Caldivirga maquilingensis IC-167: one gene and its partners. The main gene of each other region encodes a partner of the protein of the gene in region 3 in a complex. Links are inferred from orthologs where the notes say so. Each region holds a gene or a part of one and is shown on either strand. Other genes may lie near its edges.

What was found. The genes of interacting proteins can lie anywhere in the genome.
Region 1: CMAQ_RS01625 (region 3) and CMAQ_RS06990 share a complex: the UniProt entries of both Methanocaldococcus jannaschii proteins name them as parts of the 50S ribosomal subunit. The link is inferred for Caldivirga maquilingensis IC-167 from one-to-one orthologs.
Region 2: CMAQ_RS01625 (region 3) and CMAQ_RS09925 share a complex: the UniProt entries of both Methanocaldococcus jannaschii proteins name them as parts of the 50S ribosomal subunit. The link is inferred for Caldivirga maquilingensis IC-167 from one-to-one orthologs.

What each region holds. Positions count from the first base shown.
Region 1 is NC_009954.1:1,431,161-1,439,106, reverse strand. The notes cover bases 2,033-4,926. They hold CMAQ_RS06990 (50S ribosomal protein L44e), read right to left. Parts: upstream 3,675-4,926; coding sequence 3,390-3,674; downstream 2,033-3,389. Other genes in these bases: CMAQ_RS06975 (hypothetical protein), read right to left, coding at 4,807-4,926; CMAQ_RS06980 (translation initiation factor IF-2 subunit alpha), read right to left, coding at 3,943-4,776; CMAQ_RS06985 (RNA-protein complex protein Nop10), read right to left, coding at 3,701-3,916; CMAQ_RS06995 (hypothetical protein), read right to left, coding at 2,881-3,378; CMAQ_RS07000 (sulfatase family protein), read right to left, coding at 2,033-2,835. Also shown: CMAQ_RS07005 (cystathionine gamma-synthase family protein), read right to left, coding at 202-1,359; more of CMAQ_RS07000, read right to left, coding at 1,426-2,032; more of CMAQ_RS06975, read right to left, coding at 4,927-5,295; CMAQ_RS10720 (hypothetical protein), read right to left, coding at 5,618-5,767; CMAQ_RS06970 (succinate dehydrogenase/fumarate reductase transmembrane subunit), read right to left, coding at 5,823-6,173; CMAQ_RS06965 (succinate dehydrogenase/fumarate reductase transmembrane subunit), read right to left, coding at 6,179-6,646; CMAQ_RS06960 (succinate dehydrogenase iron-sulfur subunit), read right to left, coding at 6,652-7,416; CMAQ_RS06955 (STIV orfB116 family protein), read left to right, coding at 7,692-7,946. UniProt on the Methanocaldococcus jannaschii protein: Binds to the 23S rRNA.
Region 2 is NC_009954.1:2,000,544-2,008,485, reverse strand. Bases 2,033-4,922 are described here. They hold CMAQ_RS09925 (50S ribosomal protein L22), read right to left. Parts: upstream 3,812-4,922; coding sequence 3,254-3,811; downstream 2,033-3,253. Other genes in these bases: CMAQ_RS09915 (50S ribosomal protein L1), read left to right, coding at 4,588-4,922; CMAQ_RS09920 (trimeric intracellular cation channel family protein), read left to right, coding at 3,915-4,544; CMAQ_RS09930 (30S ribosomal protein S7), read left to right, coding at 2,430-3,104; CMAQ_RS09935 (metallophosphoesterase family protein), read right to left, coding at 2,033-2,315. Also shown: CMAQ_RS09940 (AAA family ATPase), read left to right, coding at 120-1,190; more of CMAQ_RS09935, read right to left, coding at 1,350-2,032; more of CMAQ_RS09915, read left to right, coding at 4,923-5,238; CMAQ_RS09910 (YbhB/YbcL family Raf kinase inhibitor-like protein), read left to right, coding at 5,289-5,753; CMAQ_RS09905 (30S ribosomal protein S19e), read left to right, coding at 5,856-6,311; CMAQ_RS09900 (PadR family transcriptional regulator), read right to left, coding at 6,292-6,639; pgsA (archaetidylinositol phosphate synthase), read left to right, coding at 6,690-7,289; CMAQ_RS09890 (hypothetical protein), read right to left, coding at 7,667-7,942. UniProt on the Methanocaldococcus jannaschii protein: This protein binds specifically to 23S rRNA. It makes multiple contacts with different domains of the 23S rRNA in the assembled 50S subunit and ribosome.
Region 3 is NC_009954.1:350,769-358,670, forward strand. What follows is about bases 2,275-5,124. They hold CMAQ_RS01625 (50S ribosomal protein L3), read right to left. Parts: upstream 4,297-5,124; coding sequence 3,253-4,296; downstream 2,275-3,252. Other genes in these bases: CMAQ_RS01615 (50S ribosomal protein L23), read right to left, coding at 2,275-2,412; rpl4p (50S ribosomal protein L4), read right to left, coding at 2,415-3,251; CMAQ_RS01630 (DEAD/DEAH box helicase), read left to right, coding at 4,454-5,124. Outside these bases: CMAQ_RS01605 (MFS transporter), read right to left, coding at 1-947; CMAQ_RS01610 (ROK family protein), read left to right, coding at 1,162-2,160; more of CMAQ_RS01615, read right to left, coding at 2,152-2,274; more of CMAQ_RS01630, read left to right, coding at 5,125-6,724; CMAQ_RS01635 (AMMECR1 domain-containing protein), read left to right, coding at 6,854-7,528; CMAQ_RS01640 (50S ribosomal protein L30e), read left to right, coding at 7,658-7,902. UniProt on the Methanocaldococcus jannaschii protein: One of the primary rRNA binding proteins, it binds directly near the 3'-end of the 23S rRNA, where it nucleates assembly of the 50S subunit.

The sequences.
Region 1 (7,946 bases), 1.1 Mb from region 3 along the record:
TGCACACTGCTCTATCAGTAATCACTCATTAGTAGCAGCTTAAGTGTGGGGAAGTTTAGCGTAAATGGTGCGGGGGGTGGGATTTGAACCCACGCAGGCCTACGCCAACGGGACCTGAACCCGCCCCCTTTGACCATGCTCGGGCACCCCCGCCTTTGCCTTGTTCGCTTCATTGTTTTTAAGCTTTTTCTTAATTAACCATTACGGTATCTGCCTAAGTGCGTTGTCTAGGTCATTTATTATATCCTCCACGTCCTCTAACCCCACTGATAATCTGAGTAGGCTTTCATCAATACCTAACTTAGCCTTATACTCCTCTGGTATTGGTTGGGCTGCACTGGTTATTGGGTACATTATCAGTGACTCTGGTCCACCGAAGCTTGGGGCTGGTTTAATGATTTTCAGTGAATTAAGGAACACACGAACCCCCTCCTTATCCCCCTTCACCTTGAATGACACTATTCCACCGTATAACCCATTGAACATTCTTGAGGCTAACTCATGATATGGGCTTGACTTTAACCCAGGGTAGTAAACCTCCTTAATCTTAGAGTGATTGCTTAAGTAATCAGCAATGATCATTGCGTTCTCACAATGCTTCCTAACCCTTAGGCTCATTGTCTTAACACCCCTTAAAGCTAGGTAAGCATCAAGGGGCTGTATTATCGTACCCAGCCTCCTCCTCCACTGCCACATTTCCTCAATCACATTGGCTTCACCGGCCACTATGGCTCCTGCTAGGACGTCATTGTGTCCTGAAATATACTTAGTGGCACTGTGAATCACTATGCCTACTCCATGTTCAATTGGCCTATAGAGTATTGGTGTAGCCATGGTGTTGTCAACTATTAGTAATGAATCATTATCCTTAGATACCTTAACCAGGTAGTCCACATCAATAACCCTTAGCATTGGGTTAGTTAAGGTCTCAATCAATATGATTGAATTGGGGTTGGATTTAATGGCCTCAGCTAAATCCTCAGTCTCAGGCATGGTGATTATGGTTCTTACGTTGAACTTATCCATGTTTATGGCTAAGCCCAGGGTGGTTCCATATATTTCAGCTGGGAGGATTAGCCTTGAGCCTGACTTAAGAATGCTTATTAAGGCTGTGGAGACTGCAGCCATACCGTTATTAGTGGCTAACGCATCAACACCCTTCTCAAGCTTAGCCAATACATGTTCAAGGTACCTGACGGTTGGGTTCTCCTCCCTGGAGTACTTTAGGTCAAAGCCCCTATCAGATGGGTTAGCCTCAATGATTTGCCTGAAGGGTGTTGATAAGTATATTGGCGGTATTACTGATCCATACTCATCCACGTGATCATGCCCGTGAATTGAATCAGTTGCATTACCCATTACTCAACCCTTAAGGGGCTTTTATAAAAATACTACACCCAGGGACTGGGTCATTAATGCCTTAACTCAAGCCTTACCAGTCCCCCCTAATTCATACCTAGCCTGTATCTGCCTCACTGGCCTACTCCTATTCATGAACCATAACGCTAGTTTACTCATCATTTCATTAACCTTATCAGGCATTTCACTAGCCAAGTTAACCCTCTCCCTTGGGTCCTTTACTAGGTTATATAATTCGTGCCTACCATCAGGCCTATAGATTAGGCTCCATTCACCATCCCTAATACACCTATCAGCAGCCTCATGGTAACCCATTATTGCGTAAGCCCTATGCCCCCTTGATGAACCATTAAGTAAATCCGCGAAGCTCCTACCGGCAAGTGGGTATGTGTATGTTTCAGGTAGGTTAAGTAAACCAAGTATTGTTGGTAAGACATCTGGGAATTGAACAATGGCATCAGTAACAATGTGCCTACCATTAGGTAGCCTAACCATGAATGGTACCTTTAGTAGTTCACTGTAAAGTCTATCACCACCCTTAAGGAACTTCCCATGATCAGCCAGTGGGTGGCCGTGATCAGCTAGGAGTATTACTATGGATTGTTCAAGGAGTCCTAGATCCCTTAATGCATTATAGAATTCACCAAAGTAGTAGTCAACGTACGCGACTTCACCGGCGTAAAGACCCCTAATGTAGTTAACCTGCTCATTGGTATACCACTTAGCTGCATCACCACCCATGGGTAGTATTAATTTAGGTCCCTTGTAACCTGGGTCAGTGTACTTATCGAACCTTGACGGCGGGATCCATGGTTCATGTGGGTCGAAACTATCAATCCAAAGCATGAACCTTGAATACTTCCTGTAAGCATCCTTAACCCAATTAATCGCAGTCCTAAAAACCCTAGCCGCAAACCAATCACCCTCATCCCTCCAATCATCTATATTGGCTAGGAATTGGGCAACAAGCTCAACATAAGCCCTTGAACCAGCGTAATTACTGTAATAATCCTTAGTAACATAATCATCAACACGCCTATTAACCGGAGGCGGTATACCGTATGTATCATACTCCTGACCCCTAATGAAGAACCATGTGTCAAAGCCCTTAGTGTAATTCATGCCTGGCTTAAATAAGTGGTAGGTGTCTGATACTAGGCCAGTGAAGTAGCCTAAACCCCTCAGTAGTTCGGGCATTGTGTATGAGTCGGGGTGCATTGGTGACCATGGGTGGTATGGTAGCGTGAATTGCCCAGTCAATAATTCCTCCCTAACAGGTATTGTCGGTAACCCTGATGGGTAAGCATTAGTGAATACGATGCCTTCTGAAGCCAACTTATCCAAGTTAGGCGTATCCGGTGGTGGGACATTATCAAAAACCCTGGGCCAACCATATAGGCTCCTATAGAAGCCGACGTGATCCTGCCTAAGACTATCTAAAACAATCACAATTATGTTTAAATCAGGCTTACTCATTAGGTGATTAGGATTCAAGAATATATAAGTCTAGTCCCTAACTTATTATAGGGAAATCAGTATTAGGAATAATACCAGTGAAACACCCACTGATATAGAGTATTGTATTAACGTTGACCTTATGAAGTTGGCCGGTAATTGAATCCTACTTAACTTGCTTATAATCAGTACAGTTGCTAGTAATGTTCCGTCAACCATCGGGAATACTGTAAGTATCATTAGGTAGAACATTTGGACGATTGATTGAAGCGGGTGGATTAGGCCTAATTCACCGACACCAATCATGTTGTATGACATCCAACCAATACCGGCGTAGGGTATGTAGGCTATTATTAAGGCTATTAACCCATCAATGAACCTTATTAGGAATGGTAATGATGCAGCTGCCTCAGCTTCATTACTAAGCATTGTTAAGTAACTACTGGGCAGTACCAGTGAGTAACCAAGCATGTATGAGCCCACTAATGCGAGTATTATTGATAGTAGAAGGTAGAGTCTAATGGATCCATACCACCTGAGTATAATTAACCTCTGCTGTGACATATAAAGGGCCCTTAACGAGTCTCCACTAACTCAACCTTCCTAAGCCTGCCAATGGTTCTATGCGTCACGTAGCCGCATTGCCTGCAGGTTAACTTAAGGGTAACTTTCTTAGTGACCTTATAGAATGTCTTCTGCTTAGGCTTCCTTGATGAACCGTAGCCAAGTAGCTTCCTCTCATACCTCCTCTGACCCTCTGAGAGAGTCCTCCTCTTACCTGTGGTGTACTGGGTGACTGTGTGTTCAGTGTATGTCCTGCATCTTGGGCAGTAGGTCCTAATTACCCTGGGTATCTTCATGCTAATAGGTGATTCAGTAAACTATTTTAAACTTTTCCGGGTCCTAATGATTCAAGGATCCTCCTCCTAGTCTCCTCACTGACGTTTAATTGACCTAGAGCCACCTTAAGCATAAGCCTATACCTCCACATTCTATCATCAGGCGAGTACCTGGGTGGGTGGGGGTTTGTTAATTGGCCTCCGCAGTAGGGGCACTTATCCTTCCTTAGGGTATACTTACCGCACCTAGTGCACTTCATCATCACTGACTTAACCATCATCACCCCCTTCACTGGCTCCTTGATACTGAGGCCTCCCCACCATTAGCCTTAGCCTCATTAACCAGTAGGTTACTTAACTTCTCGAAGGCCTCCTCAACATGCTTCGGATTGCTTCCAGTGACCTCAATCCTATACCTGGGTGGACCTATTACGTATATCTTAGCCTCAACACCAAGCTTCTTAGCCTCCTCAACAGCATTATCCAGTATCTTCCTAATGTACTCAACGCCATTAGGCCTTAGGTTTATCATCCTTAACACACCCACTATGGTTACCTTAGGCTTCTCAATCCTCTCATTAGCCACCCTTACAATCTCATCAATCAACTCCCTTCTAATACCCAGTTTAATTAATGGATCAATGTTACCCTTAGCCGCGTCCTCGAAAGCTGAATATAAGTCACCGTAATACTCCATGATGCTCCACCCGGCCTCCTCCATTAGTTTACTTAAGCTTACACCCATCTTCTGGGCTATTATCTCCATTAGCTTAATTGCCTTCAAGTTCCTCTTCCATGCATTGAACTTCCTCTCCCTCTCCTCATCCCTAACCCTCCTTAATGAGAGGTCTATTAGGCCTCTCCTTGGGTCAACCCTTATGACTTTGAAGACTGCCTTAGACCCAACCTTCAAGTAATCCCTAATGTTCCTGAACCAGGATTGAAGAACCTCATTAATGGGTACGTAGGCCTCCACTCCCCCATACTCATCAAGGGTTATGTAGGCTCCATGCTCCTCAATGCTCTTAACAGTGCCTACGACTAATTCCCCAACATCAGGGTACTGCTTCCTATAGAATCTAACCACCGGCATTTGCGTAGTCTTCTTACCGGTACTACTCATAGGCGACTCAATAATCACCTGTTTAAAAAACTAAGGGTAATGAACCATGTAGATTAAGTCAGCTTGAATAGTTGGTGCACCGTAAATTAAGTTAAAACCCCTCCTCAACCTGGGGGGTGGTAGGTGAATGAAGACTTCACTAAGCCTAGGTGGGTTACTGAGTATTAGTGATGCATTGGCGAAGAATGAGGCGCGTTCAAACCCAGTGATCTCACTCATGAATCTTGAATCATCAATATGAGGCACTATTATTAACCTACGCCTCAGAAACTCATTAATACTATTGAGTTCACTTAATGACACTATAAGCCTCACATTATTCTTAATTAGGAATGAGACTAATTCAATGTAATTATGAAGCCTCCCAACCCAACCCCTGGGAATCATCACAGCCTTAACACACTCACCCTCATTAATTAAATTACCAATGTATTGAGGTATTAATGCAACTAAGTATTCCTCCCCATTACTGCACCTAATATTGATAGGCGACTCAAAGGTTAAGTTAACGATAGCCATGGAGTCATCATTAACAATAACGGTAATAAAAGTTTCCAACATATGGGGGCGGGTTAACCGGGCGGGGCAATTTCATTAACACCACTGGTTTAATAAGTCTTTCTCCATGATTATTGAAGTGCATAAGCATGACCTTTAACTTGGGTTTCAGTAATACTTCATGGGTATGAGGCAACTTGAGTAAGTCTTCATTAATCATAATTCGTAGTCATCCCTATAAGGAGGCAGGGGATACCTCTATGTCAATGAATAAAACACTACAGTATTTGTTGTATTCCTTCTTCCCAATCTACGCTTTACTTCATAATGCATTGCCTTAAATTCAGGCATTAACCTGCTTGCCTCTGCGTTTACCTACCCGTGTCTTGAATCTAAGCCACCATTTCGCTAAAACATCCCTGTAATCTATTAGCACTATTGGCGCTAACATAACTATTAACGCCACAGCCATTTTAACATACAAGTGCACCATAGAAGCCCTAATTAACAAGTGGTAAATTAATTTTATTGAGAATTGCAGTGAAGACTTAAATCGTTGATAAAGCACCCACTAAGGCCACTGTACCAACGATTACTATGAAGACACCCACTATTATTATTACTACGTCAACTGCTATGTTCCAGTACCTCCCCTGGTGAAGTTCAAGGAGCAGTGTCCTTAAACCATTCATTGCATGGTATGTGACTGCATAGAGGAGTATGAATATTGCAATCATGTAACCTATATTCATTAACTGCTCATAGACTCCATGAGGCCCAGACCACGCAATTGACGCCTCATAGCTAGGCCACCTAAAGGCTAAGTGTATTCCAAGAACCACGACTAGTATTAGACCGGTTATGTAATGCCACTTCATTAGGGTTGACTTAGCCACCATACCCATCACCCTACGAAGGCTACATATGATGCTAAGGCTATGAAAATAACTACAACAATTATCACTAAGTACTTGTAGATCATCTGCGGCTTCTTCCTAGGTGATGGCACCATTGGGTACGTGTGCCTTTCAGGCCTAGGTAACCCTAATCCGAAGTACTGCATTAGTATTAGCCTAACACCATTGGCTCCATGAACAGCCGCCAATAGTGCTATGAGGTATTCTATTATTGTACCGACGTGCGCAATACCTACTACCCGAGGCCCCTCAATAAACCCTATGACCTTCTCCCAGGTTAATGGCGTTGGGTGACCGAAGTTTAATGCCGTTGATATAACTAGTACATGTCCTATCAGGTAAATTGCAAGTATGGCTCCACTAACCTTTTGGAATATTAGTAACCATTCATCAAGCCCCTTAAACCACAGGGACCATTTAGGTGAATTCCTCTTAGTGGATAATTTCTCAGTCACCTAGGTCACCTAGCCGGTGGTTTACCGGTTAATAATGATTTCTTCAGTAGGTTTATTGCAAGCGCTGGGTCAACGCCCTTGGGGCAAACCTTACTGCATGTGCCACTGTAGTGGCATGACCACACTCCATTATCTGAGTCAATAATCTTAAGCCTAAGCACGTAGCCTTCATCCCTATTATCAGCACTCCACCTGTAGGCGGCCGCCAATGCCTGCGGTCCAAGGTAATTCTTATTCAGGAAAACCATTGGGCATGCGGCGTAGCAGGCACCACACTTTATACAGTATGAGAATTCCAGGTAATTCACTAACTGTTCCTCAGTTTGAGGGTAGTAGGTGTTTAATTGCTCAAACTGCTCCTTCTCATCCTTCCTAATTAACCATGGGTCCACTGACTTATGCTTCTCAAAGAATTCATCCATATCCGTGACTAGATCCTTAATTGGCTTAAGGTTACTTAATGGTTCAACTGTTATTACATCAGTGCCCAATTCAAAGGGCTTAGTCTCACAGGCTAACCGTGGGGTACCGTTAATTACCATTGCGCAGGAACCGCATATACCCATTCTGCAACTATACCTTACAGCTAATGTTGAATCCTGCGTCGCCTTAATTTTAAGTAATGCATCAAGCACAGTCTGCCTATTAGTAACCTCAACCTTATACTCACTCCACTTATAGCCACTTGTCTTAGGGTCATAACGTTTAACTCTAAATGTGAACACCCTCCTCTTAATCTCTATCTTAATATCTGCCTTAACTGAGGACATATAATTGATCTCAGAGATAGATTAGTGACTGATTTTTAAAGCTTATCAACCGCCGAACATTTGGCTACACAACTATACGATAAAATACATTCCCATGCATAATTCTTTTCATACATTAAATTACATATGTTTAAACATATTAAATGAAATACGAGTTAAGGGTAAATAACCATGAGCCTAAGTATAGTGATTAAATGCAGCAATAAATAGTGCGTTCGTTTAATCACTATACGACACAATTAATTATTTGATTAATGGGAAGGATTAATTAACTTATGATTCTTGATTCCCGGCGAGGAACTATGTCCGAGAACGTGGTATACCTCCTAAATGGACTAGGATCATGCATGCTACCGTGCGGAGGCATAATACGACTGAACCAAATGAGTGTAGATGAGGCGAAGAGCATGGTGCAGGGTAAGGAAATAATCAGTTATATTGAGAGGCAGGACACTGCACAAGCCTTATCAACACTACTTGGTGTTAACGTACCCATTAACAGCGGGCAATTGGTAACCGATGAGATTAGC
Region 2 (7,942 bases), 1.7 Mb from region 3 along the record:
CCTATTTACGTCTTCATGACTAGTTTGAAGCCTGAATTCGTGGCTCTGTTGATTCATTGGGAATTCAGTCATTAAATGCTTAAGTACCGGGGGTGATACTTAGTATCTGGGGTGATACTATGTTATTCAGCACAGAGCCCAAGACGTCGCTTAGTGAATTGTTTGATAGGGAGATGGAGATTGAAAGGTTTAGGATGGGAATTAATGAAAGGCTTGTTCTGGTTTTAGGTTTAAGAAGGGTTGGTAAGTCTAGTCTCATACTTTCCGTACTAAATTCCATGGGCATTGACTATGTATTCATAGATGTTAGGAAGTTATTTGATGAGGTTTCTAAGAAAATACCAGGTGAAAGATTATACGAGGAGTTGAGAATAGCCTTAAGTAGAATGAGCCTTAGTGAGAGGGTTAGGGGGGTCTTGAGCAGCATTAACCTATCACTGGGTACGGTGGGTGTTAGACTTTCCATGGCTGAGATTAGGGGTACTATTACTAGTATTCTCGAGGCGCTTAACAGCCTTGGTAGGAGGATTGTGCTTGTTTTTGATGAAGCCCAGTACCTCAGATACTCCACTATTGGTCTTAGATCAATACTAGCATATACTTACGATCACCTTAGTAACATAACACTGGTGCTAACAGGTAGTGAGGTTGGGCTCCTTCATGACTTCCTGGGGATGGATGACCCATCCTCGGAGCTTTACGGTAGATACTACCTAAGTATTGAACTTAAGCCCTTCACTAGGGATCAGTCCATTGAATTCCTCAAGCGTGGGTTTAAGGAATTGAATGTATCCGTTGATGACTCAATCATAGTCAAGGCTGTGGATGAATTGGACGGCATAGTGGGTTGGCTTGTTTACTTCGGTAAGCTCTACCTGGATAGGGGTGTTGATGCTATTTATGAGGTTAAGGAGATGGGTGCCAAGATGGTTATGCGCGAGGTTGAGGAGTTATTCAATAGGAGTCAGTATTACAAGTATATAATGGAGGCCATAGCCACCCTGGGTAGGGCCAGGTGGGTTGATGTGAATAGATACGTAACAGCTAAGGTTGGTAGGAGGCCTACGAACGCTACCCTGTCTAGGAACTTAAATAACTTGATTAAAATGGGCTTTGTAATTAAGAATGGTGATTACTACATGATTCAGGATCCAATGATCAGGTATGCAGTAATCAAAGTCGCCACCTAATTCACTAATATTCACAGATCCTTAGATAAATGATTATTAACGCATAAACACTACCCCGCACGTCTAAATCTTTCAATGATTAATCTAATTCCCCCAGTCTTAATGCATGTGTCTACCATTAACTTCCAGGCATTATCATTGTTGATGACTGTGATTAAATTAACCCCTTACGGGTATGTAATTAACCTTACTACCATCAATGCTTATTATAATTCCCCTGAGTACACCATACTGGTATTCACTGCCGGCGTTGAAGACAGGTATCTTAACTCCATCAACCTTAATGGCATCAACACCACCAGACTCATGGATGTGGCCGTGCAGGCTCATTAATGGTTTATACTCCTCAATAATCCTCTTAACGCTCGTACTACCAACATGGGTTAGAACAGCCTCCCCACCCCTCCTAACAACCTTAAAGTCGCTGGTTAGCATTGGTGCTTGGTCTATTACTGTACCATATGGTGGTACGTGAACTACCAATATTGTCCTTGAGTACTCCCCCTTATCCAGCTTATTCATTAATTTACTTAACCTCTCATACATCTCCTCTTCGCTCAACTCCCTGTGGGTTCTCCATGGGGTTATGTTTGAGTACCCTAAGCCAACTAGCACATGACTGTTTAGGTTAACGGTATTCTCATCGAATGGAATTATACTACTCCACTGCCTACTATTAACGCCGTTAATCACATCAACTGGGTCATCGTTACCCGGTATTATGTACATTTTAATTCCCTGCTGCCTATACCTTTCATCAATTATGTTGAGGTACTCCACTATGTCGTTGGTTAGGGTTTCATTGAATACTTTGTTTAAGTAATCCTTATCATTCCTCATCCTCTCATACTCCTCCTCAGTGACTATCCTAACATGGTAACCTGAACCCCTTAACTCCTTAATCTTACCCTCAGCCTCACTGGGCTTAAGTAACTTATCCTCATTAATCAACGGTATCCTGTATGAGTCACCGACCTTAATCACGGGTACTAGGACCTTGCCTGCCAGATCTCCTGCGAACACAACTGCATCAACCTTATAGTACTTAATAGCGTTGGCTAACTTCCTGTAGGCTGTCTCTGATCCATGGAGATCTGATATGAGTAGTAGCTTTAGTTTACTCACAAACCTCCTTCAAGGGTTTGTTTAAAAACCTATCTATGGATTTCACAATTTATTTTAAGAATTTAAGATATTTAATTAAATTTAATGACCGCGGGAGTTTTAAAAACCCAACGCATGAACCCCACTGTGGCTCAGCAGTTATCTAAGACCACTAGGGTTGAGGAGTTGGCGCCTGGCATAGAGATAATTGAGGAGTGTCCAAGGGATATTAAGGCCCTTGACGGTAGCCCGATTCTACTCTTCGGTAAATGGAACGTGAATGACGTGGTCATTAGGGATCCAGGCCTAAGGAGGTACATGTGCCTTAAACCAATGCTACTACCCCACACTGAGGGTAAGTACCAGAATAGGAAGTTCGGTAAGGCAATGATACCGATAATTGAGAGAATGATGAATCAACTCATGAAGCCTGGGAGGAATGCTGGGAAGAAGCAGAAGGCATATAAGATACTTAAGACGGCCTTCGACATAATATACGTAGCCACAGGTAAGAATCCCGTCCAGGTATTTGTTGACGCTGTGGTTAACGTGGCGCCGAGGGAGGAGATTACAAGGGTCATATACGGTGGTATAGCCTACCCAGTCTCAGTTGATGTTGGCCCAACCAGGAGGCTTGACTTAGCGATAAGGTGGATTGCAGAGGGGGCTAGGGCATGCTCCTTCAATAACCCAAGACCAATAGAGGAGTGTTTAGCTAATGAGATAATTGCCGCAGCCAATAATGATCCAGCAAGTTACGCCCTCAGGAGGAGGGATGAAATGGAGAGGGTTGCCGCAACTGCAAGGTAAGGTTAATAAGCCATAAATTACACCCAGGCTTGAATACTGCATTAATAATTCTTTTTCATTGGCCTTAAAAACCTTACTCATTAGGGTGAGGAAGGGGTTAGGTGATTCACTAATCCTATTCCCTTCCTTAAATTGAATTTTGGGTTGATTCATTTAATGGCTTTAAGAACCCTAGCCCAACTGAACTTCTTGGGAACTAATTCAGCGGGTAATTCAACAGCCACAAGCTCAATGTTAACCGTGTCCTGGAACCATGGGGTAGCCCTACCAAGGGCCCTGGGCATGTAATTCCTAATCCTCATACCCCTGCTTGCGGATGCATGAACTATAACTGTGTTATCAATGTTTAAACCCCTGTAGCTTGCATTACTCTCAAGGTTTCTTAAAACCTGGAGGAAGGAGTCAGCTACCTTAACAGGCCACTTAGCCACTGGCCAACCATCCCAGGGAACATTATGGTGAGCCTGCTTCCTAGTGAACTCCTTAATGGGTATCGGGGCCTTTAAGTCCTTAACCTTCTCCATGTAGTCCTCAGCCTGCTTAATTGTAAGGAACCTAATGGCCCTGGCGGTTTCAATAGCCTTCTTCCAACTAATCCTAAACTCAAAGCCCCTAGCCTTAGCTATCTGGTCAGCGCTAATGGTTACGTTATACCTCCTCTTAACTAAATCAATCACATCCTCATCCCTTATAGACCAATACCTCATTAATCAAACCCATGCATTAAAGAATATTTAAGCATTTCTAAGCCCTAGGCGTTAAGGTTAATCTTGAAGTAATATTGATTAAGGACCGGGTTAATTACCTTTAATGAACATTGCGCTCACGGTAACCAACTACGTGGGTATAGTTGCCTTCGCCATATCAGGCTCAATGAAGGCTATTAGGAAGGGTATGGATTTACTGGGAGTCATTGTGCTTGGGTTCACCACTGCCCTGGGTGGGGGTATTATATCTGATGTTATGCTTGGTATTTACCCACCAGTGAACTTAACATACCTACCATACCCCCTTACCGCAATTTCAGCGGGCTTGGCCACATTCATTTTCTACAGGGTCTTCAGTAACGTTGGTAAGCCACTCATGTATGCTGATGCAGTGGGTTTAGGAGCCTTCTCAGCCTCCGGTGCCTCCTTAGCCTACTCCATTTCCCATAATCCACTGTTAGTGGTGCTTGTGGGTTCAATAACGGCGGTTGGAGGTGGTGTGGTTAGGGATCTCCTGGCTAATGAGGTGCCGGTTGTATTGACTAGGGAGTTTTACGCATCAGCAGCCATACTTGGTTCACTGGTTTACTTTCTGCTTAGGTTCATTGGTGTTAATGATGCTTCATCAGCCTTAGCATCAATGATCATCACCATTACCCTTAGGTTCATGGCGTTGAGGCTTAAGTGGGAGTTACCTAGGAGGATTATTAATGAGGATGCCGTTAAGGCTTAATTGAGTATAAAATCTTATAAATCCACCCTGTTTTAGGTTGGTAATGAGTAGTTACGTTAGGCCTATTGAGGAGGCTTATAGGAATGTTAAGAGTAGGGCTAAGAGGCGTAGGTTTAATCAATCAGTGGACTTAATTATTAAGCTTAGGGATGTTGACGTTAAGAAGCCTGAAAACAGGATAAGTGTAACAGTCCCGTTACCTAACCCATTGAGTAAGCAGACTAAGGTATGTGTAATAGCCAGTGGAGCCACAATAACAGCGGCTAGGGATGCTGGAGCCGACTTAGTGATAACTAGGGATGATTTAGGTAAGTACAGTGATAAGAAGAGTGTTAGGAAGCTGGCTCAGCAGTATGACTTCTTCCTGGCTACACCGGACTTAATGGTTCAGATAGGTAGGACCATGGGGCCTATACTGGGGCCTAGGGGTAAGATGCCTGACGTAATCCCACCCAATGCTGATGTTAAGGCCCTTATAGATAGGTATAGGAGGAGTGTTAGGGTTAGGCTTAGGGATCAGCCCCAGATAATGGTTAAGGTTGGTACCGAGGATATGGATCCATCTAAGATCGCTGAAAACGCATTAGCAGTGCTTGAGGAGGTGGCTAGGAAGTATGGTTGGGATAAGATTAAGGAGGTTGAGTTAAAGCTAACAATGAGTCCACCAGTTAAGGTTAACATAACTGCCCAGTGATTAACCACTTAATGGGTTAAATAATAAAAGCAACCACCTACACTACGCTTATGAGGATTGAGAGCCCAGCCTTTAGGAACGAGGACACTATCCCGGTTAAATACACGTGTGATGGGGATGATGTTTCACCAGCCTTAAGGTGGTTCGACCCCCCACCCAACGTGAAGGGCTTCGTGTTAATAATGGAGGACCCTGATGCACCCATGGGAACCTTCACCCACTGGATACTTTACAATATTCCACCAAGCCTAAGTGAACTCCCTGAGAATATCCCCAAGAGACCTGAGGTTCAGGGTATAGGTATGCAGGGTGTTAATGACTTCGGTAGAATTGGTTACGGTGGACCATGCCCACCTAAAACCCACCCACCCCACAGGTATTACTTTAGGCTCTACGCCTTAGACTCAATGCTTAACCTTAAGCCAGGTGCAGGCCTCAGTGAGGTTAAGAGGGCTATGAATGGTCACGTTATTGCTGAGGCCTACGTAATGGGTAGGTACGGTAGGAGGAGGTAATGGCCACCGGATGCTTAGGCTTATTTCCTTAAATACCCCTATTATTAGTGAGTGTTTTAAGGTTGGAAATCTTTAAAAGGTTTGCATTAAGCGGTGTATAGAATGGTTAGCATTAAGGATGTACCGCAGGATAAGCTGGTGGAGAGGATTGCCAAGTACCTTAAGGATAATGTACCTCAGGTTAAGCCTCCCCAGTGGGCGATTTACGTTAAGACTGGTAGGAATAAGGATAGGCCGCCTCAGAATGATGACTGGTGGTATTTTAGGGCGGCTGCAGTGTTGAGGAGGGTTTACTTAAATGGTCCAGTTGGCTTGGGGAGTCTTAGGTCATCATTCAGTTACAGGGCTAAGATAGGGCCGAAGGCTAGGAGTGAGAGGACTGCTAAGGCGGGTGGGGCTGTGATTAGGAATATTCTGCATCAGCTTGAGGCCGCTGGCCTAATTGAGAGGACTAGCGCTGGAAGAGTCATCACACCTAAGGGTAGGTCACTGATGGATAAGTTAGCCTCAGAGCTCTTTAAGGAACTTAAAATTAATGTTAAGGTCTTCCCCCAGTAGCATCACCACTGCACTTTAAGGTGCAGTTGAATCTAGACAGTAAATCAACGAGGGCCTTAATGGCGTCACCATACTCCCTCAACCCCTCCTCAGTAACCCTATAGTACTTCTTACCATCCTTATCAAAACTCTCGAGTAAACCATCCCTCTCCATCTTGTATAAGACTACGTAAACAGATACCGTGGTTACGTTTATCATGTACCTACCCTTAATCTCCTTAACTATCTCGTAACCAGTCTTAGGCCCATTAGCTAGAGTATTAATCACGTAGATCCACAGGTTCTCCTTAGTTATCTTACTAATGAACCTGCTTAACGCCTTACCCACATTACCCATCCTTGGTTAAGCTTTTAACTTATCCCCCAGCATAATGCGTAATGATTGGTAGGATTAAGAGCACGCTGGAGCATATCCTAGAGAGGATTGCACCCATGCTACCTAGGAACCCAAACCTATTAACGGTAATTGGCCTACTGGTATCATTATTATCAATACCCATAGCCCTAATTAAACAATACCCAATACTACTACCCATTGTTATACTAGCCTCAGGATTCTTCGATGCAGTGGATGGGTTATCAGCAAGATTCAATAAAATGGTTACTAATTCAGGCGCATTCCTAGACTCAGCCCTAGATAGGTTTGAGGACTCAGCAATAATAATGGCTGTTGCAGTATTAAGTGGACTCAACACCACCATAATGCTGGAGGCTTACATAGCCGTTGTAGGTTCATTACTAACAAGCTACATGAGGGCTAGGGCTGAATCCCTCGGCTTAAGAATGCTTGGAGTAGGCTTCTTCGAGAGACCGGAACGACTAATATACTTATTCGCATTAACATTAATCTACGCACTAATTAGAAGCAACACCATACTAATCTACGGCATGGGACTATTCGCACTAATAACCCTAGCCACAGCCATCCAACGCACAATAATAGCATACAGACTCCTCAATAAAGACAAAAACCAATAACCACTCATCACCACATCAGTGCTCCAGACCACTATCACTGGGACAACCCCTCACCCAGACCCACCACATTAACTATTAAACTTAACCCACACTCAAGCAAAGAATACATGGAAAATCACCAAGCATCATAAATTTTGGAGCGCCAGAGTAGCGATAATATTAATACTACCTCGACTCTAGCAGTCCAAATTCTAATGAAGTTAAGAAAACCATCACTTAAGTAATGCAGGTAATCGCATTAACCGTACATTCCAGTATTAATATTACCGTTACTCTGGCGTCCCAAAATTTATGACTTTTACGTAGATGCCTGTATTCCTTAAGTATTATTCAACTTGGATTTTTAATGAACTGGAGTTTAAGTATTGCTTTATTTTCTATTCCTTAAACCATGCATGGGTGATGCCTTGATTAGGTCGTTGTATTTGTGGTTTGTTTTTACTGAGCTTGAATTCAACAGCATCATTAATGGTTTCCACTAGGTTATTAATCATGCTTAAGTTTAATTCAAAGCTTCTCCTTGTCCATTCCTTAGCCGACGCTAGAGTAGCCTCTGCTAATGATGTTAATGCATTGCTTATCGAGGCGGCGGCTTTACCCCTGGCGTTCATTAGGTTAATTAGGCGGGCTCTGGCGTATTTAATTAGGGTCTC
Region 3 (7,902 bases):
GTTATTGCGCTTTTCTTATCCCTTGAATTATCGAAGAGGTAAGCCATGTAGGCTGTGTTTGATACTGAGTTAGTGAACCCAGACACCACGTTTATTATGAATAATTGATAGACACTGGTGCTGAACACGTACATTAATGGGAACGTTATAAGGAGGAATCTACCTAGGAACATCATTATCCTCCTATGCTTATCCACAAGTGAACCCACAGGCCTCTGTAGTATTAACGTTGATGCGCCACCCACTATGCTTAGTATGGCGACTTGCTCAGTAGTCATACTGAATACGTAGTATTGAGCCACTGGGAATATTGGCCATGCGAAGGACCAGACAACAGCGAATATGAATGTTGCACCCAGGAAATTCTCAATACCCTTAATGCTCTGCCTAAGGTTACTTGAATTCACTCCATCATACTTAACGTTATCCAGCCTCATCACCACAGTGAAGTTACTGGCAATGAGTAATGCAGCTGTTATGAAAACATACTTAGCTAAGGCGTAATTACCCCTAACCACTAGTCCAGCGGTTAACGTAGCCAGTAAACCACCTATTGACCCAAAGAAGCCGTATTCAGCAAGAACCCTACCCCTAGAGCCTCTGCTTGCCCTCTCTAGTAATAATGCCCATGCGTATGAGGAAACACCACCAGTGGCGGCAATGGATAGGTAAGTAACCACGTAGAGTATGGGATTAGTGTATGAGATGAACGCCATTAATAACCATAGGATGATTAATGATGCAGTTGATAGCTTAAGTAGCTTAACAGGTTCACTGAGTTTCCTTAATGGTAGCTGAGTCACCCCTGCGAAGAAGCCGTTGGCTGATGAAATTAAGCCTAAGCCAATATTAGGTACCCCGCTGGCAACCGCCAGAAAGCTCATGAATGGTTGCGTTAAACCATTAGCCAGGTTCTGAATTAGTACGTATAATCTCAGTTTATCCACGGTTAAACCGTATTAACCATTGAATATTTAAACCTATCTATACATTAAATTAAAGAATGATACTAGCATTCACGGTATTTACGCACATATTTCACACCTTTAATCATACACCTATGCTTCACCACGTATTCATGGCTTACATGAAGAATAATTAAGTTATCCTGGTTAATGCTTTAAAAAGTCCCACTCATTAACTAACGGTGAAGGTGAAATAATGACTCAGTATTACTTAGGTGTGGATGTGGGTGCAAGCTTCATTAGGATAGGGGTGGTTAACGTAAATGGTGAAATTATTGATAAGGTTAAGGTCCCCATGCCCCAGGAGGGTGATGAGGATACTGTGGCTAATATTATAATTAAGGGGGCTAGGGAGAATTTAGGCAAATACCTGCCCTCTATTTCAGCGGTGGGTATAGGTTCAATAGGTCCCCTTGACTTGAAGACTGGTAATGTTCTAATAGCCCCTAATTTAAGGTGGAGGGTTAAGCGGTTTAGGCTATATGCCCCATTAAGGAGGGGGCTTGGTTTACCCATAGTAATAGGTAATGATGCCATGGCGTCTGTTTGGGGTGAATACTTGTTTGGTCAAGGTGCTGGGAGGAATAACGTAGTCTACGTAACCTTATCCACAGGCATAGGCATGGGTGTTGTGGTTGATGGACACCTCCTAGTGGGTAAGGATGGTAATGCCCATGAAATGGGGCACGCTGTCGTTGATATTGAATCCGACTTACAATGCGGATGCGGTGGCTATGGGCACCTGGAGGCTATTGCAGGTGGTGGTAATATCCCTAAGAGTGCGCGGTGGTATCTTGAGAAGAGGTATAGGGGGCAGATGAGTGAATTAGCGTTAATGGTTAAGGAGGGTAAAGCCACTACGCCTGATTTATTTAATGGATTCAAGAGGGGGGACCCCTTTGCAGTGGAGTTCATTGATTATGTTCTTAAGGCAATCGCAGCTGGGGTGGCTAATGTCATAAATGCCTATGACCCTGAAGTAGTCATACTGGGTGGCAGCATCTTCCTTAATAACGTTGACGTAATAATGAATGGGTTAAACAAGTACGTTAAGAGGTATGTGGCTAATAGGATGCCTGAAATAACGGGAACACGCTTTGGGGATGATATTGGTATAATTGGTGCCGCTGCATTAGCCCTAAGGGTGCCTGAATCACTTAAACCATTCATTGAGTCACAGGAAAAATCACAGTAATCCTAAATTAGTTAGTAATTCAATGGCATTATTCTCGCTTGATAACCTTACGTAAGCCTTCTTCTCCCCCTCCATTGTTATTAATGTCCTCACATCAATGACCTTAACCTTATAGGCCTTCTCCACGTAATCCTTAATCACCTTCTTATTAACACTCCTAGGCACCACTATGGTTAATGTATTCTCCTTCTCAGCTAGCCTAATGGCCTTTTCAGTTAAAACAAACCTAGTTATAATTGGTTGAGTAGACATGCTCACTCACCCACTGTGAAGAGCTTTTCATTACTTAATCTTTCAATAGCCCCCTGGGTCCATAATGTTAACCTACCTGGCACACCCCCTGGCGCTAAGTGTAGTATGCTTAGGTTATCAACGTAGACGACGTCGACTCCAGCCATGTTCCTAACAGCCCTAATTACTGGTGCATCCTTCCTTGAAACAACCACAAGAATGCTCTTAGGCTCCTTATACCTCCTACCCCTCATCTTACCCCTCCCAGCCCTAATCCTTACATTACCCTGGGCCTTAACTACATCACTCCATACTCCAAGGGCCTTAAACACATTCTTAACGTCAGCAGCCTTACTGATTCCCTCAAATTCATTAACCACTACGAGCGGTATTGCCTTAACATCCCCCACCAAGTGTCCTCTCGCCATTATAAGCTCCCTAACCGCGGTGGCCGCTATGGCTGACCTAATTGCCAGAAGCCTCTCCTTCCTATTAATCCTCTCCCACAGCCTCTTCTCAACTTTAGGTGGGTGAGCCCTCCTTCCCTTAACCACATTTGGCGCAATCCTAGCCCTCGGCCACATGTTACCCTTAATCCTAGGAACCCTGGCTATACCTAAGCCAGTACCGAAGCTTACCGCAGACGTCCTTAACCCAGCCTCCTTATCAGTACCCTTTGGTTGAAGCCTAGCAGTTAATGCACTTAAGACAGCCCTCCTAATTAAGTCCAGTCTTATCGGTGTCTTGAAATGCTCAGGTAAGTCAACCTCACCAACCGCCTCACCGTTAAGGTTCAGTAACTTAGCCTTAGCTGGAACCTCATACTTATTCTTAAGTAATGGAGATAAGTCAATACTCACTTCAACTCACCCCACTAACACCCATTACGCTTACCCAAGTCACGCTTGGTGCCTGAACCTGCTTAAGATCATAGTTAAACGGCGGCCTAATGGGGTACCTGAAGGCTATAAGCCTCTTAACCACACCTGGTGTTGAACCTTCAATAAGCATGTAACCACTCCTTACTATGCCGTAGTGCTTAAACCCACCCTTAGGTGTTATTTCAGAACCATTATCACTTATTTTAAGTATCCTCTTATTATACTCAGTGCGCCTATGGAACCCCATCTGCCCCATCCTTGGTTGAGTATACATTACAGCGGGCTTAGGTCCAACGGTCCCAGTCCTCCTAGAACCCTTCCTATGCTTATGCCACCTAGGCAACTCCTTAACACCAAACCTCTTAATCACGCCCTGAGTCCCCTTACCCTTAGTGACCCCGATAACATCCACCAGTTGACCGGGTTTGAAGACGTCAGTGGGCTTAACCTCCTTACCCAATAAACCTGAGGCATACTTAAACTGCTCATCAATAGTTGGTACACCACCCACTGGTATTTCAAGAACCTCAGGGGTCTTCTTACCCACACCAGCCTTGTAGGGCTGGGTCATTGCAATAACCTTAATGTAACTCACTGAGTCGAGTAAACCCTGTAGGTCTGCAAGAGCCTTATCAGTATCAAACTTCTCAGGTAGTGTAGGTATCCTCCTCGCAATATACTTCCTCACCTCATTGGGGATGTTAACCCAAGCCTCACCAACACTTACTAATTCAGCCTTAAGGGGATTAATTGCGTAAGCCCTTAAACCAACCACGTAAAGTGGTGGAGTCTCCACCACTGTAACGGCCTTAACGAGTTCCTTACCGAAGAATGGACTCGTCTTCCTATCATCCACCACGGTAACGTGAACCATGCCTGCCTTATATCCTACGAATCCAAGGAGCGTTGGTTTACCTAAGTCAATTACAGGCCAATTACGTATTCTAGGCACTATGTCACTGGCCCTCTTCCTAGGGTAGTAGGCCATGGATCCTCTCCTAGGCCTATGAATCTTCAACCCCACTATAAGACACCTTAGCAGTGGGTTAATGAATGAGGCCTTTTTAAGCTTTATAGATGATGACCAGTGTAAGTTAAGTTCCCCTCCTAAGGCTCAGGGTTTAAACTTTAAGTCACCTATAATGATAAGAAATATTAAGCAATAGGACACAGCCCCCTTAGTGAATATTGAGGAGCTACCGCTACCAAGCTTGCTTAGGGATTTTCTAATAAGTAAGAGGGGCATTAGGACACTGTACCCGCCCCAGGAGGAGGCTATTAGGGCTGGTTTACTGAATGGTGAAAACATACTCATGGTTTCAGCCACAGCCTCAGGTAAGACGCTTCTAGCTGAAGTAGCTGCTGTAAATAATGTACTGGTTAATGATAAGAAGTCACTGGTGGCTGTTCCCCTGAAGGCATTAGCCTTCGAGAAGCTTAATGACTTCAACACGTACAGTGAATTAGGCATTAGGGTGGCTGCCTCAACAGGTGACTATAATAGTGAGGATAAGTGGTTAGGCTCTTATGATGTAATAATAACTACGTACGAGAAGCTTGATAGCCTACTCAGGCTTAAACCGAGTTGGATATGGAATGTTGGGCAATTAATAATTGATGAAATACACTTCATTAATGATGATGAAAGGGGACCAATAATAGAATCCATTGTGGCTAAGTTAAGGATGCTTAACCTTAACCCGCAGATCATTGGATTAAGCGCAACAATAGGCAACCCGGAGGAGTTGGCTAATTGGCTTAACGCTAAGCTGGTTAAATCAGATTGGAGACCAGTTAGCCTAAGGGAGGGGGTTTACCATAAGGGTGTAGTAACGTACGTTAATGACGGTGAAAAGAGGATCAGCGGGCAGGGTGATTCACTAATCAACCTAACAGTGGACACGTTGAATGATGGTGGGCAGGTACTGGTGTTCTCATCATCAAGACAAGGCGCAGTGAGGATTGCTAGGAAACTGGCTGAGTATATATGTTCATCCCCAGTCAGGTACATTGATCCTGGTGAGGCAGGTAAATTAGCTGAGGAGGTTAGGGAGACTTCATCATCAAGGATACTGGCTGAGGAATTAACAGGCTTAATAAAATGCGGCGTATCCTTCCACCACGCGGGCCTTGAGTTAGAGGTTAGGAGGGTTATTGAGGAGGGGTTTAGGAGGGGTGTATTAAGGGTATTAGCCTCCACAACGACCCTAGCGGCTGGGGTTAATTTACCTGCACGTAGGGTTATTGTGAATGAGTATAGGCGTTATGAACCAGGCTACGGCTTCATTGAAATACCTGTAATGGAGTATAAGCAGATGGCTGGTAGGGCAGGTAGACCAGGCCTTGACCCCTATGGTGAAGCAATAATAATTGTTTCCAGTAAGGATGAGGTGGATTACGTCATTGATAAGTACATTAAGTCCCCGCCGGAGTACGTTAAGTCAAACTTCATGAACCCTACATCACTTAAATTCCACACACTATCAGCGGTGGCAAGCCAGTACGCTGAAACCATTGATGAATTAGTTAAATTCACTTCAAACACCTTCGCTGGGTTTCAGGGTAAATTATCAGCAATGATTCAAGCTAATTCAGTGAGGAGGATGATCAGTAGGATCATTGATGAACTGGTTGATTACGGCTTCATAATAAGGAATGGGGATAAACTAGAGGCCACTGAGGTTGGTGCAGTTGTTAACAGGATGTACCTTGACCCAGATACTGCACACGTATTCATAATGGGTTTGAGAAACCTCAACAGTGACGCTGACTTAAACGCCTACTCACTGATGCTTGTGGTTAAGTCACCTAAGATACCTAAGGTTAAGGTGAGGAGGAATGAGCTTGATGAATTAGCTCAACAAGCAGCCTCAATGTGGTCCTCAATACCCCTTAAACCCAGTGATGTGGATGAGTTAGTTAATTACCCTGAGGATTACGAGGACTTCCTATCAGAGTTTAAAACAGCCATGGCGCTCCTTGAGTGGATTAATGAGAGTAATGAGGATCAAATTATGAAGACTTACGACGTCCAACCTGGGGATTTAAGGGTGCTTTCAGACCAAGCCGAGTGGTTAATAGGTGCACTTCAGGAATTAGCCAGGACACTGGGGTTAAGTGGGAATGTTGTGAATGGGTTGAGGGCGCTTAGGTATAGGGTGAAGTACGGTGTTAATGATGAACTCCTGGAACTGGTCGTTAACCTTGAGGGAGTGGGTAGGGTTAGGGCAAGGGCCCTCTATGCCGCAGGCTATAGGTCAATTGAGGACTTAGCTAAGGCAAATGTAAGTGACTTAACCAGGATACGTGGAATAGGGGATAAGATTGCTGGTTCAATAATTGAACAGGCTCATCAATTAGTTAAGGATGGCAGGGTAATTAAGTTTAATGAATCCACGGTTAAGGGAAAGACTAGGCGTGGTGGAGGTGGCTTACTTGACCACATGTATTGAAGCCATGCCTTGAATACTTAATCCCATTAAGCCTTAACCTTACTTATCCTTGATATGGTTGATAATACAATTATATTACTGGTTAATCATTGGATTACACTTTAAACCCGGGGATACGTAGTAGCCTTGATGGATTTATTCAAGCCATTAACATTAACTGACGGTGCATTACTGGTTAAGCTAGCCAGATATGCGATAGAGAGTAGGTTAAGGAATATTGAGAAGATTCCCATTACTGCCGATCACCTTAAGTCAATGAGCCTAGGCGTATGGGTGTCTGTGGAGAAGATTAAGGTGAGTAATGGATTCAGGTACAGGGAGCTTAGGGGTGATGTTGGTTCACCATACCCCATTAGGAACCTTTACGATGATGTCATAATGATAGCCAGGTATGCAGCCTTCAATTCACCTAAATATAGTCCATTATCTTTAAGTGAGGTTAAGAGAATAGTCATTGAGGTTATTGTTAATAATCAACCCAGGCAAGTGAGCATGGATAATTTAGCTAAGGTATTCATACCAGGTTACCATGGCTTACTAGTTAAAAGACCTGACGGTAGTATTGAGGCTTACTTGGCGCATAAGATTATTGAAGCCGCGGCTAAGTTCCATGAGGAGAAGGGTAAACCCCCATCAATGGATGAATTAATTTCACTAATATGCAGTAAGGGGTGTAGTGAAGTCAGGATCTTTGAGACGCAGATATTCTATGAACTTGAACCTGAGGGGGAGGTTATAGAGAGGTTACTCTACATGAATAAGTACCTTAGGGAAATTAACGCCGCCTCCCCCTTAGAGGGTTAATTCAACGCTTCACTACTTATGAAGAAGGCTTATTAAGGGTTTAGTGGACTCTACATGCTTAAACGTGTTGACGTAAGGTTAAACCCCTTGGCGAAAGATTTATAAAAGACTAAGGGATGATGGAGGTAGATGATAGATATATCAAGGGAACTGCAAGTTGTAGCTAATACAGGTAGGTTGACGATGGGTGTTAGGCAATCAATAAAGGCTATACTTAATGGTGACGCTAAGTTAGTTATAATGGCCGCTAACGTACCGCCAAGCATCAGGCAGGATGTTGAAAGATACGCTAAGTTATCTCAAGTACCAGTATTCACCTACGCTGGGACAAGCTGGGAACTGGGAGGCGCATTAAGGAGGAGTCATAAAATAGC